Jilunia laotingensis: one gene and its partner. The protein of the gene in region 2 interacts with the protein of the main gene of each other region in a pairwise test. Links are inferred from orthologs where the notes say so. Each region holds a gene or a part of one and is shown on either strand. Other genes may lie near its edges. The genes, in order: H8744_RS09640 and recJ.

The links.
Region 1: the proteins of recJ (region 2) and H8744_RS09640 interact in binary tests that used the Escherichia coli proteins (3 or more experiments, as listed by UniProt). The link is inferred for Jilunia laotingensis from one-to-one orthologs.

The regions. Positions count from the first base shown.
Region 1 is NZ_JACRTF010000001.1:2,517,364-2,525,858, forward strand. The notes cover bases 3,798-6,732. They hold H8744_RS09640 (DNA topoisomerase 3), read left to right. Parts: upstream 3,798-4,175; coding sequence 4,176-6,290; downstream 6,291-6,732. Other genes in these bases: scpA (methylmalonyl-CoA mutase), read left to right, coding at 3,798-3,923. In the rest of the region: mutA (methylmalonyl-CoA mutase small subunit), read left to right, coding at 1-1,774; more of scpA, read left to right, coding at 1,776-3,797; PorE family type IX secretion system protein, read left to right, coding at 6,761-8,495.
Region 2 is NZ_JACRTF010000001.1:2,305,448-2,313,995, forward strand. The notes cover bases 3,150-6,137. They hold recJ (single-stranded-DNA-specific exonuclease RecJ), read right to left. Parts: upstream 5,512-6,137; coding sequence 3,787-5,511; downstream 3,150-3,786. Other genes in these bases: H8744_RS08740 (RecQ family ATP-dependent DNA helicase), read right to left, coding at 3,150-3,695; H8744_RS08750 (hypothetical protein), read right to left, coding at 5,692-6,137. Also shown: H8744_RS08730 (prephenate dehydratase), read right to left, coding at 1-357; H8744_RS08735 (tetratricopeptide repeat protein), read right to left, coding at 723-1,691; more of H8744_RS08740, read right to left, coding at 1,797-3,149; more of H8744_RS08750, read right to left, coding at 6,138-6,351; H8744_RS08755 (Riean_0653 family protein), read right to left, coding at 6,460-7,038; H8744_RS08760 (acyl-CoA thioesterase), read right to left, coding at 7,449-7,883; H8744_RS08765 (L-threonylcarbamoyladenylate synthase), read left to right, coding at 7,964-8,527; H8744_RS08770 (chloride channel protein), read left to right, coding at 8,536-8,548. UniProt on the Escherichia coli protein: Single-stranded-DNA-specific exonuclease.

The DNA of each region.
Region 1 (8,495 bases), 210 kb from region 2 along the record:
CGAAGGCTTCAAGGTAAAACCTTTCTATCGAATGGAAGATTTGGAAGGGCTGAAAACGACCGATGCTCTTCCCGGAGAATTTCCTTATTTAAGGGGCACTAAGAAAAACAACAATGAGTGGTTCGTTCGTCAGGAAATTAAAGTAGAATGTCCGAAAGAAGCTAATGCAAAGGCGTTGGATATCTTGAATAAAGGTATTGATTCTCTTTCCTTCCATGTAAAAGCATCCGATCTGAATGCCGAGTACATCGAAACTTTATTGAAAGATATTTGTGCGGAATGTGTAGAGCTAAACTTTGCTACTTGTCAGGGGCATGTGGTTGAACTGGCTAATCTATTAGTTGCTTATTTCCAGAAGAAAGATTATGATTTGACAAAACTGCAAGGTTCTATCAATTATGACTACTTCGATAAGATGTTGGCCAAAGGCAAGGAAAAGGGTGATATGGTACAGACAGCGAAAGCTTTGATTGAAGCCACTGCCCAGTTGCCGAAATATCGTGTGCTGAATGTCAATGCCTTGACGTTGAATAATGCCGGTGCTTACATCTCTCAAGAATTGGGATATGCACTCGCATGGGGAAATGAATATATGACCCAGTTGACCGAAGCCGGACTTCCTGCTGCACTTGTTGCCAAGAAGATTAAATTCAATTTCGGTATCAGTTCCAATTACTTCCTTGAGATCGCTAAGTTCCGTGCTGCCCGTATGTTGTGGGCAAATATCGTGGCTTCATACAATCCTGAATGTCTACGCGATTGCGAGAACAAAGGCCCGAAGGGTGAATGCCGTTGTGCTGCCAAGATGCGGATACATGCAGAAACTTCTACTTTTAACCTGACTTTGTTTGATGCGCATGTTAATCTGTTACGTACACAGACTGAAGCCATGTCGGCTGCATTAGGCGGTGTGGATTCCATGACGGTTGTTCCTTTCGATAAGACATATGAGACTCCGGATGATTTCTCCGAACGTCTGGCTCGTAATCAACAATTGTTATTGAAAGAAGAATCGCATTTTGATAAAGTGATTGACCCGGCTGCAGGTTCTTATTATATTGAAAACCTAACGGTATCCATCGCTAAGCAGGCATGGGAATTATTCCTGTCTGTCGAAGAAAAAGGCGGTTTTTATGCTGCTGTAAAGGCTGGAACTGTTCAGGCTGCCGTAAACGAGAGCAATAAAGCTCGTCATAAAGCAGTGGCACAACGTCGCGAAATACTATTGGGAACCAATCAATTCCCGAACTTCAATGAAAAAGCAGGTGACAAGAGACCGGTTGAGGCGAAATGTTGCTGTGGCGGACACGATACTTGCGAAAAAGATGTCGCAACACTGAATTTTGACCGTGCTGCCAGTGAATTCGAAGCGTTACGTCTTGAAACCGAAGCATCCGGTAAACGTCCGAAAGCATTTATGCTTACTATCGGTAATTTGGCTATGCGCCAGGCTCGTGCCCAGTATTCTTGCAATTTCTTGGCTTGTGCCGGATATGAGGTAGTTGATAATCTCGGTTTCGAAACCGTTGAGGCCGGTGTAGAAGCAGCGATGGCTGCTAAGGCTGATATCGTTGTGATTTGTTCTAGCGATGATGAATATGCACAGTATGCTATTCCTGCATTCAACGCTCTGAACGGCCGTGCTTTGTTTATCGTTGCCGGTAATCCTGAATGTGCTGAAGAGCTGAAAGCAGCCGGTATCGAGAACTTCATCCATGTACGTGTCAACGTGCTTGAAACACTTAAAGAGTTCAACGCTAAATTATTGAAGTAAGATGAGAAAAGATTTTAAAAACTTAGATATCTACGCAGCATTCCAGCCCGCCAACGGAGCTGAATGGCAAAAGGCTAACGGAATCGAAGCTAACTGGAAGACTCCGGAACACATCTGCGTGAAGCCTGTTTATACAAAAGAAGACCTTGAAGGAATGGAGCATTTGGAATATGCTGCCGGACTTCCTCCATATCTGCGTGGTCCGTATTCAGTGATGTATACTCTTCGTCCTTGGACCATCCGTCAGTATGCCGGATTCTCCACTGCAGAGGAATCAAATGCATTCTATCGCCGTAACCTTGCTTCCGGACAGAAAGGTTTGTCAGTGGCATTCGACTTGGCTACTCACCGTGGCTACGACCCAGATCATGAACGTGTAGTTGGTGATGTAGGTAAAGCCGGTGTGTCTATCTGTTCGCTTGAGAATATGAAGGTTTTGTTCGATGGCATTCCTTTGAATAAAATGTCGGTATCCATGACCATGAACGGTGCCGTACTTCCGATTATGGCATTCTATATCAACGCAGGATTGGAGCAAGGTGCCAAACTTGAAGAGATGGCAGGTACTATCCAGAACGATATCTTAAAAGAATTCATGGTGCGTAACACTTACATCTATCCGCCTGCATTCTCAATGAAGATTATTTCCGATATCTTTGAGTATACTTCACAGAAGATGCCGAAGTTCAACTCCATCTCCATTTCCGGTTATCACATGCAGGAAGCAGGTGCTACGGCAGATATCGAGTTGGCATATACGTTGGCTGACGGCTTGGAATATCTTCGTGCCGGAACGGCTGCAGGTATCGATATCGATGCTTTCGCTCCGCGTCTGTCATTCTTCTGGGCTATCGGAACTAATCACTTCATGGAGATTGCCAAAATGCGTGCCGCACGTATGCTTTGGGCTAAGATCGTGAAACAGTTCAATCCGAAGAACCCGAAATCATTGGCATTGCGTACTCACTGCCAGACTTCCGGTTGGTCGCTGACCGAACAAGATCCGTTCAACAATGTAGGACGTACTTGTATCGAAGCTATGGCTGCTGCGCTCGGACATACTCAGTCATTGCATACCAACGCATTGGATGAGGCTATTGCCCTGCCGACTGATTTCTCCGCCCGTATTGCACGTAATACTCAGATTTATATTCAGGAAGAAACTTATGTTTGCAAGAACGTTGACCCATGGGGCGGTTCTTACTACGTGGAAACCCTGACGAATGAATTAGCTCATAGTGCTTGGGAGCATATTCAGGAAATTGAAAAGCTGGGAGGTATGGCAAAGGCTATCGAAACCGGTATTCCAAAGATGCGTATCGAAGAAGCAGCAGCTCGTGCCCAGGCTCGTATTGACTCCGGATCACAGACGATTGTCGGAGTGAACAAATACCGTCTGGAGAAAGAAGCTCCGATCGATATTCTTGAAATCGATAATACTGCTGTTCGTCTGGAACAGATTGAGAACCTGAAACGTTTGAAAGAAGGCCGTAACCAGGCAGAGGTAGACAAGGCGCTGGCTGCCATCACCGAATGTGTGAAGACAGGCAAGGGTAATTTGCTCGAACTGGCTGTAGAAGCAGCCCACGTTCGTGCTACACTGGGTGAAATCTCATCTGCTTGCGAACAAATAGTAGGACGTTATAAAGCAATAATCAGAACGATATCAGGCGTGTATTCATCAGAAAGCAAAGGTGACGCTGACTTCAAGCGTGCCTGCGAACTCACCGAGAAGTTTGCGAAGAAAGAGGGTCGTCAACCCCGTATTATGATTGCCAAGATGGGACAGGACGGTCACGACCGCGGTGCCAAAGTTGTGGCAACCGGTTATGCTGACTGCGGTTTTGATGTGGATATGGGACCGTTGTTCCAGACTCCTGCCGAGGCTGCCCGCGAAGCTGTGGAAAACGACGTTCATGTAGTAGGTGTTTCTTCACTGGCTGCTGGACACAAGACGTTGGTTCCGCAAATCATTGAAGAGTTGAAGAAGTTAGGTCGTGAAGATATTGTAGTTATTGCCGGTGGCGTAATCCCTGCGCAGGACTATGACTTCCTCTATAAAGCTGGTGTGGCTGCCATCTTTGGTCCCGGAACTCCGGTGGCTAAAGCTGCTTGCCAGATTCTTGAAATCCTGATGGACGAAGAATAAAAACAAGTCTTTAATATGTTAAAATAAGGGCGGGGTATTGTAAAATGCCTCGCCCTCTTTATTAAAGAATGTTGTATCTGATGCTTTTATGACCTCATAGTTTGCTAATTTGCAAGAAATCCCTACCTTTGCAATGTGTTTTTCATAGTATTAGATTTAAGGTTAACAAAGGTTGGAGTACAGCGGTACTCCTTTTTTTTTGCCCATACCTTAAAATTATCTACCTTTGCACGGTTTAATAATGAATAAAGAATGATAGTTTGCATTGCCGAAAAGCCCTCTGTGGCGCGTGATATAGCCGACATACTCGGAGCCAGGACCAAAAAAGAAGGATATATTGAAGGGAACGGATACCAAGTGACATGGACATTCGGTCATCTTTGTACACTGAAGGAGCCGCACGAATATTCTGCCGGATGGAAGTCGTGGAGTTTGGGCAGTTTGCCTATGATTCCGCCACGTTTCGGAATCAAACTGATTGAAAACCCAACCTACGAAAAGCAATTCCATATCATTGAAGGCCTTATGCAGCAAGCCGACGAAATCATCAACTGTGGTGATGCCGGCCAAGAGGGAGAATTGATCCAACGGTGGGTGATGCAAAAAGCGGGAGTTCGTTGCCCGGTAAAGCGGCTTTGGATTTCCTCATTGACGGAGGAAGCTATCAAGGAAGGATTTGCCAAATTGAAAGATCAGTCCGATTTTCAACCCTTGTATGAAGCAGGCATGAGCCGTGCCATCGGTGACTGGTTGCTGGGTATGAACGCAACCCGTCTTTATACGGTTAAATATGGGCAAAACCGTCAGGTGCTTTCCATCGGGCGTGTACAAACACCGACTTTAGCATTGATTGTGAATCGCCAACAAGAGATTGAGAATTTTCAACCCAAGCAATATTGGGAACTGAAGACTGTCTATCGGGATACCACTTTTTCAGCCCTTATTCGTAAGAGCGATGAAGAACTGGCAGCTGAGGAAGAGAAATCAGGTGGAAAGGTGAAACGAACCGAGAACCCAGGTATCGATCCCATTGCCAGCAGCGAGGAAGGAGCCGCTTTGGTGGAACGTATCAAAGACTTGCCTTTCACAGTGACTTCTGTCGCCAAAAAAGATGGCAAGGAATATGCCCCCCGTTTGTTCGACCTTACCTCCCTACAGGTAGAGTGTAATAAGAAATACGCTTATTCGGCAGACGAAACCTTAAAACTGATCCAATCGCTATACGAAAAGAAGGTGACGACTTATCCGCGTGTCGATACGACTTTCCTTAGTGATGATATTTATCCCAAATGTCCTGCTATATTAAAAGGATTGCGTGATTATGAAATCCATACGGCATCGCTTGAGGGTACGAAGCTGCCTAAGTCTAAAAAGGTGTTCGACAGTTCGAAAGTGACCGATCACCACGCTATCATTCCAACGGGTGTTTATCCGCAGAATCTGACGGACATGGAGCGCAAGGTTTTCGATCTGATTGCCCGGCGGTTTATCGCAGTGTTCTACCCGGATTGTAAGATATCCACCACTACGGTGATGGGTGAAGTCGATGCGATTGAATTTAAAGTGACGGGTAAACAAATTATTGACCCGGGTTGGCGTGTAGTCTTTGCCAAGGAGGTGAATGATGCATCAGACGAGAAAGAGGGTGAAGAGGAAAATGTACTGCCTGCTTTTGTGAAAGGCGAAAACGGGCCTCATATACCTAATCTGGCGGAAAAGTGGACGCAACCTCCCCGTCCTTATACCGAAGCGACCTTGCTGAGGGCAATGGAAACGGCAGGTAAGCTGGTCGATAATGATGAATTACGTGATGCGTTGAAGGAGAACGGTATAGGCCGTCCGTCTACTCGTGCTGCTATTATTGAGACGCTTTTTAAACGCAATTATATCCGTAAGGAAAGGAAAAACTTGATAGCGACCCCGACCGGGGTGGAATTGATCGGACTTATTCATGAAGAGCTGCTGAAGTCTGCCGAACTGACGGGTATCTGGGAAAAGAAACTTCGTGAGATAGAAAAGAAAACATATAATGCTCGCCAGTTTTTGGAAGAGTTGAAACAGATGGTAGGTGAGATCGTGATGAGTGTTTTGAGCGATAATACCAACCGTCGTATCACGATCCAGGAGGCGGTACAGGCAGCACCGGAGAAAGAGAAAAAGGAAACAAAAAAACGGGTTCGGAAACTGTCTGCACCCAAAGAGAAAAAAAAGGATGGGGTGGCGGTAGCTTCTTCCGCTGATTCGTTGGAAGGAAAAATATGCCCGGTCTGTGGGAAAGGCGTCATTTTGAAAGGGAATAAAGCTTACGGTTGTTCGGAATGGAAGAACGGATGTACTTTCCGTCAGTCTTTTGATTCGGAAGGTTGATATTGTCGATTTCGGGCGACTTCTATTTTTGCTCGTCAGGTACGTTTGAATATTCTGAGGTTACTTTTGTGTTTTATCTGTTGAGAATTATTCTTCACCCTTGTGGAAGGGTGGCTTGCAAAGACTTTGTATAATATTGAATAATCTAAAAAATAAATCATTGATAATCAGATGATATTGATGGCTATTTTACCTCGGTGATCAACGACCTCTTCCTCGGTGATGAACAGCCCCTTCATCGGTGACTAAGCCGCCCTTCATCGGTGATCTCCAAGGTAGTCCCCGGTGATGGAGAATATCAGGAATGCCGGACACTCGTCCATGTAAACATTATTCTTTGGATCCGATCTAAAGAGACGAGAGAAGAATGCTCTATCCCCTCCTTCAACGAACCATGTTTCGGGTTAGCCACTGCTTTTTATGTTTCTTCCTGACAATAAATCAAGCCTATTTAAGTTTATATATTCAGTATGTTCCGCAATTTCATTTATTATATACTTGTCCTTTTACTATTTACTTCCTGTGGTGCAGGGCGTAGTCTGAAGAAAGCCGAGCAAAGTTATGCACGCGGTGAGTATTTTGATGCCGCGAAATATTATAGAAAGGCTTATGCCGCCACTCCTGCAAAACAACGGAAACAGCGCGGTGTGATAGCTTATAAGATGGCGGATTGTTACCGCCTTATCAATTATACAGTACGTGCAAAGGGGGCTTATATGAATGCCATCCGTTACAATTATCCCGATTCGATCACCTTTTTTTATCTCGCTGAAAGCCAACGGAAAAACGGAGAATATAAGCCCGCTGCCGCTTCATATAAGACTTATCTCGACTTTCGCCCGAATGATACGCTGGCATTGAACGGTTTGATATCCTGCCAGTTGGCGCAGAAATGGAAGGAGCATCCTACGCGATATACCGTGAAGCGTGTCCCCATCTTCTTTTCCCGTCGTGCGGATTACTCCCCCATGTATGCCGGAGAAGATGCGGATATTCTGTACTTCACTTCTACCCGAAACGAAGCAAAAGGGAATGACCTGAATGGCATAACCGGCATGAAAAGTGCCGATATATTCCAGTCGAAGCTTGACGAGAAGAAGAACTGGCAGAAGCCCGAACCGCTGGAGTCGGAAGTCAACAGCGAATATGAAGACGGTGCCTGCACCTTTTCTGCGGACGGGAAAACGATGTACTTCACCCGTTGCCGTACCTCTCCCGAATCACCGGTATATGCCGAAATATATTCATCTGCCCGTACGGGAGCCAATTGGGGAACACCGACCAAGTGTGCCATATTGAACGACTCGCTTTCTTCCGTTGCCCACCCTGCCATGTCTCCTGTCGGTGATTTCCTTTATTTTGTCTCCGATATGCCCGGAGGCTATGGCGGACTTGACCTCTGGCGTATCAATGTAGTGCAAGATGGTTTCGGATATGTTGATAATCTCGGGCCGGAAATCAATACTGCCGGAGATGAAATGTTCCCTACTTTCGGACCGAAAGGGGAACTGTACTTTTCCTCCAACGGCCATCCCGGTATGGGAGGACTTGATATCTTCCGGGCTGTACAGGATACGCTGTCAGGGAAATGGAAAGTTGAGAACATGCGTTCACCCCTGAATTCAGCGAGTGATGATTTCGGAATGACCTTCGAGCCGGGACATCCGCGTGGATTCTTCTCCTCCAACCGGGGGGATGCCCGTGGTTGGGATCATATCTACAGTTTTGAACTTCCCGAAGTCAATCACGTCCTTACGGGTTGGGTGTATGATAAAGAAGGCGATCCTTTGCCTGATGCCTTGGTGACTATAGTCGGTGATGACGGTACATATTTGAAAATCAACGTAAAGAAGGATGGCTCTTTCGTGCAACAGCTCACTCCGGGGCAACGTTATGTCATGTTGGCCTCTTGTCGCGGCTTTCTGAACGGGAAGCAGGAGTTGACTACCGATACTGCGCAGGTAGATCGCAATTATGAAGCAGAGTTTCCGTTGGCATCCATCACGCGTCCGGTACTGATAGAGAATATCTTTTATGAATTCGACCGTGCCGACCTGACACCGGCTTCTACTACCGCACTGGACGAGCTTATCCGTCTGTTGAATGACAACCCGAACGTGACCATCGAACTGGCCGCCCACTGTGACTATAAAGGCAATGATGCATATAATGAGCGTTTGTCTCAAAGGCGTGCCGAGTCGGTGG
Region 2 (8,548 bases):
ATGTTGTTGCAGGAATTCGCGACATTGCATCAAGGCGATGGGGTGGGAGTTGACTTCCGTGATATCGTCCCAGTCCTCCTCGGGCAGGCAAACGAAGCTGTGCGAGATGCGTAGTTTGTATTCACCGATGATCTGTGTGCCGCTGCTACGTAATAGTTCATTGTTGTGCAACAGGCTTCCGGCAATGGTATTTTCGATGGCGAGCATACCGATGACCTGGCTGTCCTTGCGAATGGACTGGAACACATCTTCGAAAGTAGAACAACAGATTAACTCTATTTCCTCCCCTTCGAAGTACTTGTGCGCGGCGATGTCATGGTATGACCCGAGTGTCCCTTGAATTGCTATCTTTTTCATTTCCTTTGATGATATATATAAAAAAATCCCGCATCCATTTCGGAGCGGGATTCATATGATTACTTTACTCATTCAGTTCTTAAGCATCACTGTCACTTGATACATACAAACTCCCGCTCTACTTTCTGGCTAAAGTAAAAGTAAAAAAAGAAGTAATATGTAAAAGTGAATATGTTCATAACGTTCATGCTTCTGTTTTGATTACGGGACAAAAGTAATACTTTTCTTTTAAATGCAAGCAAAAAGAGATCTTTTTTTGCATTTGCTATGATTTTGTTCTTTTTGTTAGAGGCTGCTCCGGTTGGTGCTTGCTTAAATTTCGCTCATCTTTCTTCCCGAGTTTAGGAACCCGTATTTAGGTTTGTCTAAATCAATCCTCCAAACACGCTGTCGCTTGGCTTTTCTGCTTGATTGCCGAATTGTCCGTTCAGGTTTTCGCTCTCTTTCGGATTCAGTTCGAGTGCTTTCTTCATGTCCTCTATGGAGCCGTCTTTATCTCCGTTGAGGAGTTTGGCCCGTCCTCGTTCATGATAGGCAGCTCCGAAATTGGGGTTTAGGTCGATGGCTTCATCGAAAAGGGCGATAGCTTCGGATAGCTTCTTTTGCGTAATGAAAAGTTGTCCCAAGTAGAGATAAGCTTGTTCATTGAATGGATTCATTTCGGTGACATGAAGGTAATCCGCTTCCGCTTCTTCCGGTTTTCCTTCCGCTTCTTTCAGTTTTCCGTGGAGCAGGATACCTGCTTCTTCGTCCGGATTTTGGGCGAGGATAGCATCTATATCTTCGGAAGCTTCACTCAGTTGATTCATTTTCAGCAATGCTTCTGCACGCAACAGGCGTGCTTCGGTGAAATCATCTTTCAGAACGATCGCTTTGGTCAGGTGGGCTATGGTCATGAGATCGTTGCCCGCTCCATTCATGGCTTTGCCCAGCAGGTAATGTGCCATGGCGTTTCCTTCTTCCAGTTCGATGGCTTTTGTGGCAGCGGCTTCCATGCTTTCATAATCTTCCTGCATGTAGCAGACGTTGGCAATGGTAAGGAAAGTGGAAGTCAGTGTAGGTTCCATTTCAGCCATGCGGTTCAGTATTTCTCGGGCTTTATCCAATTCAGTCATTTGGATGTAAATCTGGCTCAGATATCCCATAGTTTCAAAATCCTCTTCAATGGCAAGGGCTTCGGTAAAACATTTCACGGCATAATCCGGCCGTCCCATGCGTTGCGCACGTAACCCGTCGTATTTGAAGATTTCAAAGTTCTTTTGATCAGCTTTCTGCTTTTCATTCTCCGGTGTGTCGGACTTTCCGGAGAAGAAAGATTTAAAGAAGTTTGGCATATGTATATGTGTTTATTTGATTCTGACTGCAAATGTAAGGAAAATAGTTTTGATAATGATACGGTTCAGTTCTATAAATCTTAGATGTGGTGAGAGGGTGCAAGCCTATTTATCCCATAGCATCCCGTCCCTCATTTCAATCTCTCCTTCTTCCAACAGATATTGGATGACTTGTGTCAGCACTTCTTTGTCTGTTTCTATTAGTTCTTCCACTTTGGCAGGGGTGAGGGGGGTGGCTTTCAGCAAATGGAGCAACTTTTCTTTCAATGCTTCGAAAGTCACGGTAGAGACCTCATCGCTGGTCCGGTGGCTGATGCATACATCGCATTGGCCGCAGTTATGCAGATTCTTTTCACCGAAGTATCGGAGGAGCATCCGGCTTCGGCAAGCTGTTTTCGAAGTGACATATTCCACCATGGCCTGTATGCGGGCTTCATAGCGTTTCCTGCGTTCCTCGTAGACGGAGGGTGGTATGTGCAGTCGGTTCAATTCCACGCGCTCGCGCGTATATATTATATAAGGTGTCTTTTTGTGTGGGATGTAGTCGATGATCCGGCGTTTGGAGATCATTACGAGAATGTTGTAGACTTGTTGGCGTGTCAATCCTGTCCGGACGGAAAGGGTATCTTCGCTGATATAAGCGTAATCAGTGAATAAACCGGTGTAAGAACGGAGGATGACTTGTATCAAGGCTTCCGCTTCTTTTCCCATCTCACGGAGTTTGTAAAGTTCTTCACGTCGCAGGGTGAACAAGATACGTGAAGCGTTGTCCTGTTCATCGGTATATTCCAGGTATCCGGCTTGGGTAAGTATCTTGAGGGCACTGTCTACCGGAACGGGAAAGTGCTTGAACTTCCGGCAAAACTCTTCAAGATTGAATTCCTTGGTGCATCCCAGTCCATCGCCCATCGCCATCTGGTAATAATATTGCAGATGCTCGTAGACGTCCTTGATGTAGCCTTTGTCGGGGAAGGTATCGGGAATACGTCTGTGTAGCGTGGCTTTATCCGATTTGGAATGGAGAATGACGGCATATGCCTTTTCTCCGTCACGTCCGGCACGTCCCGCTTCCTGGAAGTAGGCTTCGGGAGAGTCCGGCAGGTCTAAATGGATAACGATGCGGACATCCGGTTTGTCTATTCCCATTCCGAAAGCGTTGGTTGCCACCATGACACGCGATTCTCCGGATTGCCATCGCCTCTGGCGGAGGTCTTTGACGGCATTGTCCAGCCCGGCATGGTAAAACTCGGCTGTGATGCCTTCGTTGACCAGCAGTTCGGAAATTTCCTTGGTACGTCGTCGGCTACGGACGTAGACGATGGCGCTTCCCGTCATCCGGCGGAGGATGTGGAGAAGCTCGGCTGTTTTGTTTTCTGTCGGGCGGACGATGTAGGCTAGGTTTTTCCGTTCAAAGCTCATGCGGAACACGTTTTCCTGCTTGAACTTCAACCGCGTTTGGATGTCTTTTACCACTTCGGGAGTGGCTGTGGCTGTCAAGGCAAGTACAGGAATCCCGGGGAGTAGGTCGCGGATATCGGCTATCTTTAAGTAAGCCGGTCGGAAATCGTAACCCCATTGGGAGATGCAATGGCTCTCGTCCACGGTGATCATGCTCACCTTCATGGAACGAAGTTTGATTTTAAATATCTCTGTATCCAGTCGTTCGGGGGAGATATAGAGGAATTTGTAGTCACCGAAGATGCAGTTTTCCAGTGCGACCAGTATTTCCTGCCGGGTCATGCCGGAATAGATGGCTACGGCTTTTATGCCCCGTTGACGAAGATTTTGTACCTGGTCTTTCATCAAAGCGATGAGTGGGGTGATCACGATGCACAAGCCTTCTTTGGCGAGAGCCGGAACTTGGAAGGTGATTGATTTACCACCTCCTGTCGGCATCAGTCCCAGCGTGTCCCGTCCTTCTCCAATGCTGTTGATGATCTTTTCCTGGATTCCCCGGAAGGTGTCATATCCCCAGTATTGTTTGAGTATTTCCTGATAAGACATGGTATTCAATTAATAATTAATAATTAAAAATGAATAATGAACAACTCCTTCTTTCTTCGTTATTCATTATTCATTTTTAATTATTAATTAATCAGTTTTCTTCAATCGGCATGATGTCCTCTATCAGCAGCTGCACTTCTCCTCGCTTGTGCGTATTCTCTTCGATGGTGTAGCAGATGTCGAAGGAACGTTTGGTCTTGATGTAGCGTACATGCGAACTCTGTCCGAAGGCGATGCCGTTCATTACATTGTTGGACTTGTTGTCAACCAGTTCCAGTTTGATATGTTCCTGGTCACGGCCCACCACTTTGCTTGTTCCGTAGTCGTATACATGATGGGTGCAGAATACGGGTTTCTGGTTGTCAGGGCCGAAGGGGTTGAACTTCTTCAAATCGTTGTAGAACTTCGGAGTGATGTCCCGGAAGTCGATCTCCGCATCGATCTCTATTACGGCACTGGTCTGTTCGGGGAGGATATGTTCTGAAACGTAGCTTTCGAAGCGTTCCGTAAATGCAGCCACATTCTCTACTTTCATCGAGAGTCCTGCGGCATAAGTATGCCCCCCGAAGTTTTCAAGCAAATCCCGGCAATGTTCTATTGCCTTGTATACATCGAAACCTGAAACGGAACGTGCCGATCCGGTTGCCATGTCGTCCGTGCGCGTCAGTACAACCGCGGGACGGTAATAGATCTCCGTCAATCGTGAAGCCACGATGCCGATGACGCCTTTGTGCCATTCTTCGTTGTAGATCACGATGGAACGTCGGTCGGCCAATCCGTCAAGGTGCGCTACGATTTGGTTCGCTTCCTCGGTCATGCTCTTGTCCAAGTCTTTCCGCGTCTCATTGTACTGGTTGATCTGATTCGCTTTTTCGAGAGCCACAGAGAAATCCTTTTCTGTCAGCAAGTCCACCGCCTCTTTACCGTTTTGGATGCGCCCGGAAGCGTTGATGCGAGGCCCGATTTTGAATACGATGTCGCTCACGGTAATCTCTTTGTCCGCCAGTCCGCACACATCGATGATGGCTTTCATGCCCACACTCGGGTTGCTGTTCAACTGTTTCAGCCCGTGGTGTGCCAAGATGCGGTTTTCACCCATGATGGGTACTATGTCCGATGCGATGCTGACTGCCACCAGGTCGAGCAGCGGTATGAGATGGTGGAACTCGATGCCATTGCTGATGGCAAACGCCTGCATGAACTTGAAGCCTACCCCGCAACCCGAGAGGTGTTCGTAGGGGTATGTGTTATCGAGTCGCTTGGCGTTGAGAATGGCTACTGCGGGCGGCAACACATCATCCGGCACATGGTGGTCGCAGATGATGAAATCGATTCCTTTTTCTTTAGCGTACGTGATTTCGTCCACAGCCTTGATGCCGCAGTCGAGTACGATGATCAGGCTGACACCTGTTTCAACAGCATAGTCTATTCCTTTGTGGGACACGCCGTAGCCTTCGTTATAGCGGTCGGGGATGTAATAGTCCAGGTTTGAATAAAACTGTTGGATGAACTTGTAGACCAACGCCACAGCCGTTGTGCCGTCTACGTCATAATCTCCATAAATAAGAATACGTTCTTTCTTTCCCATTGCCTTGTTCAGACGTTCCACTGCCACGTCCATGTCCTCCATCAGGAATGGATCGTGTAGGTCGGGCAGTTGCGGCCGGAAGAATTTGCGGGCGTCATGCGCCCGTGTGATTCCCCGTTGCACCAGGAGTTGTCCGAGAATCGGGCTAATGCCTAATTCCTGAGCCAATATCTGGCTTGTCTCTGCCTGTTCTGATGTGATGGGTTGATAATTCCATTTGTGATTCATTTTATATATTGTTTTTTCTTTTTCTTTTCTCAGGGTGCTGGAAAGCCGTTGCTTCCCAACAAGCTGTAAAAGTACGAAAAAAAACAGTAAGCACAGGTGGAATGTGACGAAAATATTTCAGGGAGGGGAGTTTTCACTCCCCCTGAGCCGGCTGGCGGCTCGAAATGTATCTGGAATTGTTTAGAACTCGAAACCTACTTTCAAACCTAATGTCGTGAATAGGTAAGGCTTGGCATCGAAGAGCCAATCATCATCATCTTCCAGCAGGAGTTCGTCGCTGTCTTGAACAGCGAGTTCCAAAGATAGATGGACTGCCGTCTTTTTGGAAGTTGCAATGCGTGCGCCTAAAGCTAATGAGTAATGGACTCCTATCAAGTCGCCTACGGCACATCCTAGTTTCACATCTACGAATGGAGTTACTTTTTTATTCATGAAGTTGGCTCTGAAGTTCACAAAAATAGGTACACAAAAAGCTTCTCTGCCTGTATAGTAGTCCAAACCTACACCACCGCCCAGAAAGAAAAAGTTGTTGAACTGGAAGCCGTGGGAGGTGGATATCTCAAAATAATTGGAATTCACGTATTCGGAGTCGGGCAGGTCGGACGCTTCATCCCTGATAATAGTGCTTTTGCTATATTTGTGACCGGATATGTCGAAAGCATAACCTGCGTCAATAAATCCTCTGTACCCCCTTAAGGTTCTTCGTGATTGCAAGTGAGGATCTAAAGAAATGGATGTCGTTTTTGCTTTTTTCGTTTTCTTGATTTCAGTATAGGATTGTGGGTGACAGCTTAGGCTGAAGCTAAACAGTGCGATAAGGGAAAATATGATCTTTTTCATGCTCGTATGTTTTTGTAATTGGTTTTAGCTATCGTCTTATGTTAATGTGGTATTGGCTATCAATAAAAATAGTCCAAGCATACTAATTCTTACTTGTGTTTTCATAATCTAGCGATTTTCAGAGTTATATTCACGAAGTTCATATTTCACATCGAATTGTCCCTTTGTGAGGGTGATAAAGTCTTTAATATTGTCGGAATCATACAAAATGGCTTTATCAAATTCACCGCAAATGATGTGCTTTTCCTCATTTAAGAATGTTACATTTACATCTACAGAATCATTGACTGCGTATTTGTTACAAAACATATCGCAATGATTAATACCCTCTTTCAAATTAGTTGTGTCGAATCTAACACATAGATGTCCCATATCCTTATCTTCAAATTCTATAGAGATATCTAAATAATAAGCAGGCAACCACCCGATAGCAAAATTGTTATCAGATTCGATTCGTTTGGCGGTAACAAAGTCTGAGCCTTCTTTTCCCTTGGTGCCCTGCACTGCCAGCAACTTGCCATTTATATAGCAACCAAAGGTATTATTGCCTTCCATAGTCTTTTCGGGCATGTGTTTGAGATAAGGAGATTCTTCCTCGTAATCATCCCCTCCAAGCCATCTTTCTATCATACTTGTGCAACTAGAGAAAAGTAATAACATCGAGAATAAATAGATAAGTTTTTTCATGAGCAGTAGTTATTAAAAGTTATACATAGTTCCATAGAGTCACTTGCACTAATGCAATGCGTCAAAGATAAAAAATATATTTAGAGAAATCAAGAATTGTTATAGAAATCTGCTGAGATTTATTACTTTGTAAAATATTTATAAATATAATGGAAAATGTCATGTAGATATATGAACATCACCTTACTTTACCCAATTTTACAAAATTTGATCTCTTCCTCACCGATGAACGTCCAGTTCCTCACCGATGAACACGCGGTTCCTCACCGATGAATAGCCTCCTCCTCACCGATGAACAACCTGTTAAAATACAGATGATCAAACCTTATAAAATCATCAGGATATTTTTCCTTTTACCTATCTGAAAAACCTCTTCCGGAACTTTTAAACCCTTCTCAACCCTTCCCTTCTCAACCCTTTCTTCTCAAATCCCTTCCTTCATATTTGCAAATGGCGTTGATCCACTCTTCGGTAAGAGGCTTTGATACATGATTTTCCAGATCGAAGGTTACCATTACGGAGTTGCAGATGCATTTCACCTCGTTGGTCTCTAAATCGATGACCCGTTGTGTCAGGTGGAAACTTTTCGTTCCTATTTCGGAAACTGCCGTCTGTACGGCGATATGGTCGGTGGCAAAGATTTGTGCCAGAAAATCGGCTTCTATATGGACAACGACGATGCCGTCTTTTTCCCAGTCAACGTGCGGGCAGACGGAAGCGAAATATTCCGTTTTGCCTAAGTCATAAAAAGAGAAGTAAACGGTATTGTTGACGTGACCGAATTTGTCTACATCATTGAAGCGTAGTTGTATAGGCAGGGTATGGTTAAACTGAATTTCTTCCATTTGTTTTCTCTTAAACTTTGTTATTACGGTACAAAAGTAGTACTTTTGCGCGTTAAACTCACCAGATATAAAATCAAGAAATGATAGAAGATATTAAAAAAGCTTGTCAGGTGATGCGGGAGGGAGGAGTCATTCTTTATCCTACCGACACCGTATGGGGAATCGGGTGCGATGCCACGAACCCGGATGCAGTACGCCGCGTGTACGAGATCAAGAAACGTGCCGACAGCAAGGCCATGCTCGTACTGGTGGACTCGCCCGTGAAAGTGGACTTTTACGTCGCTGATGTACCCGATGTGGCGTGGGACCTCATCGAATTGGCCGATAAGCCGCTCACCATTATTTATGGCGGTGCGCGTAACCTTGCCGAGAATCTCCTTGCCGAGGACGGCAGCGTGGGTATCCGTGTGACGAACGAAGAGTTCTCCCGCCGCCTCTGCCAGCAGTTCCGTAAAGCCATCGTCTCCACGTCCGCCAATATCAGCGGACAGCCCGGAGCTGCCAATTTCAACGAGATCAGCGAGGAAGTAAAATCGCAGGTCGATTATATCGTCGGCTACCGTCAGGACGACAGGAACCGTCCGAAACCATCGAGTATAATTAAATTAGAAAAGGGCGGAGTCATTAAAATTATCCGTGAGTAAATCAGGGCATGGAGAAAGAAA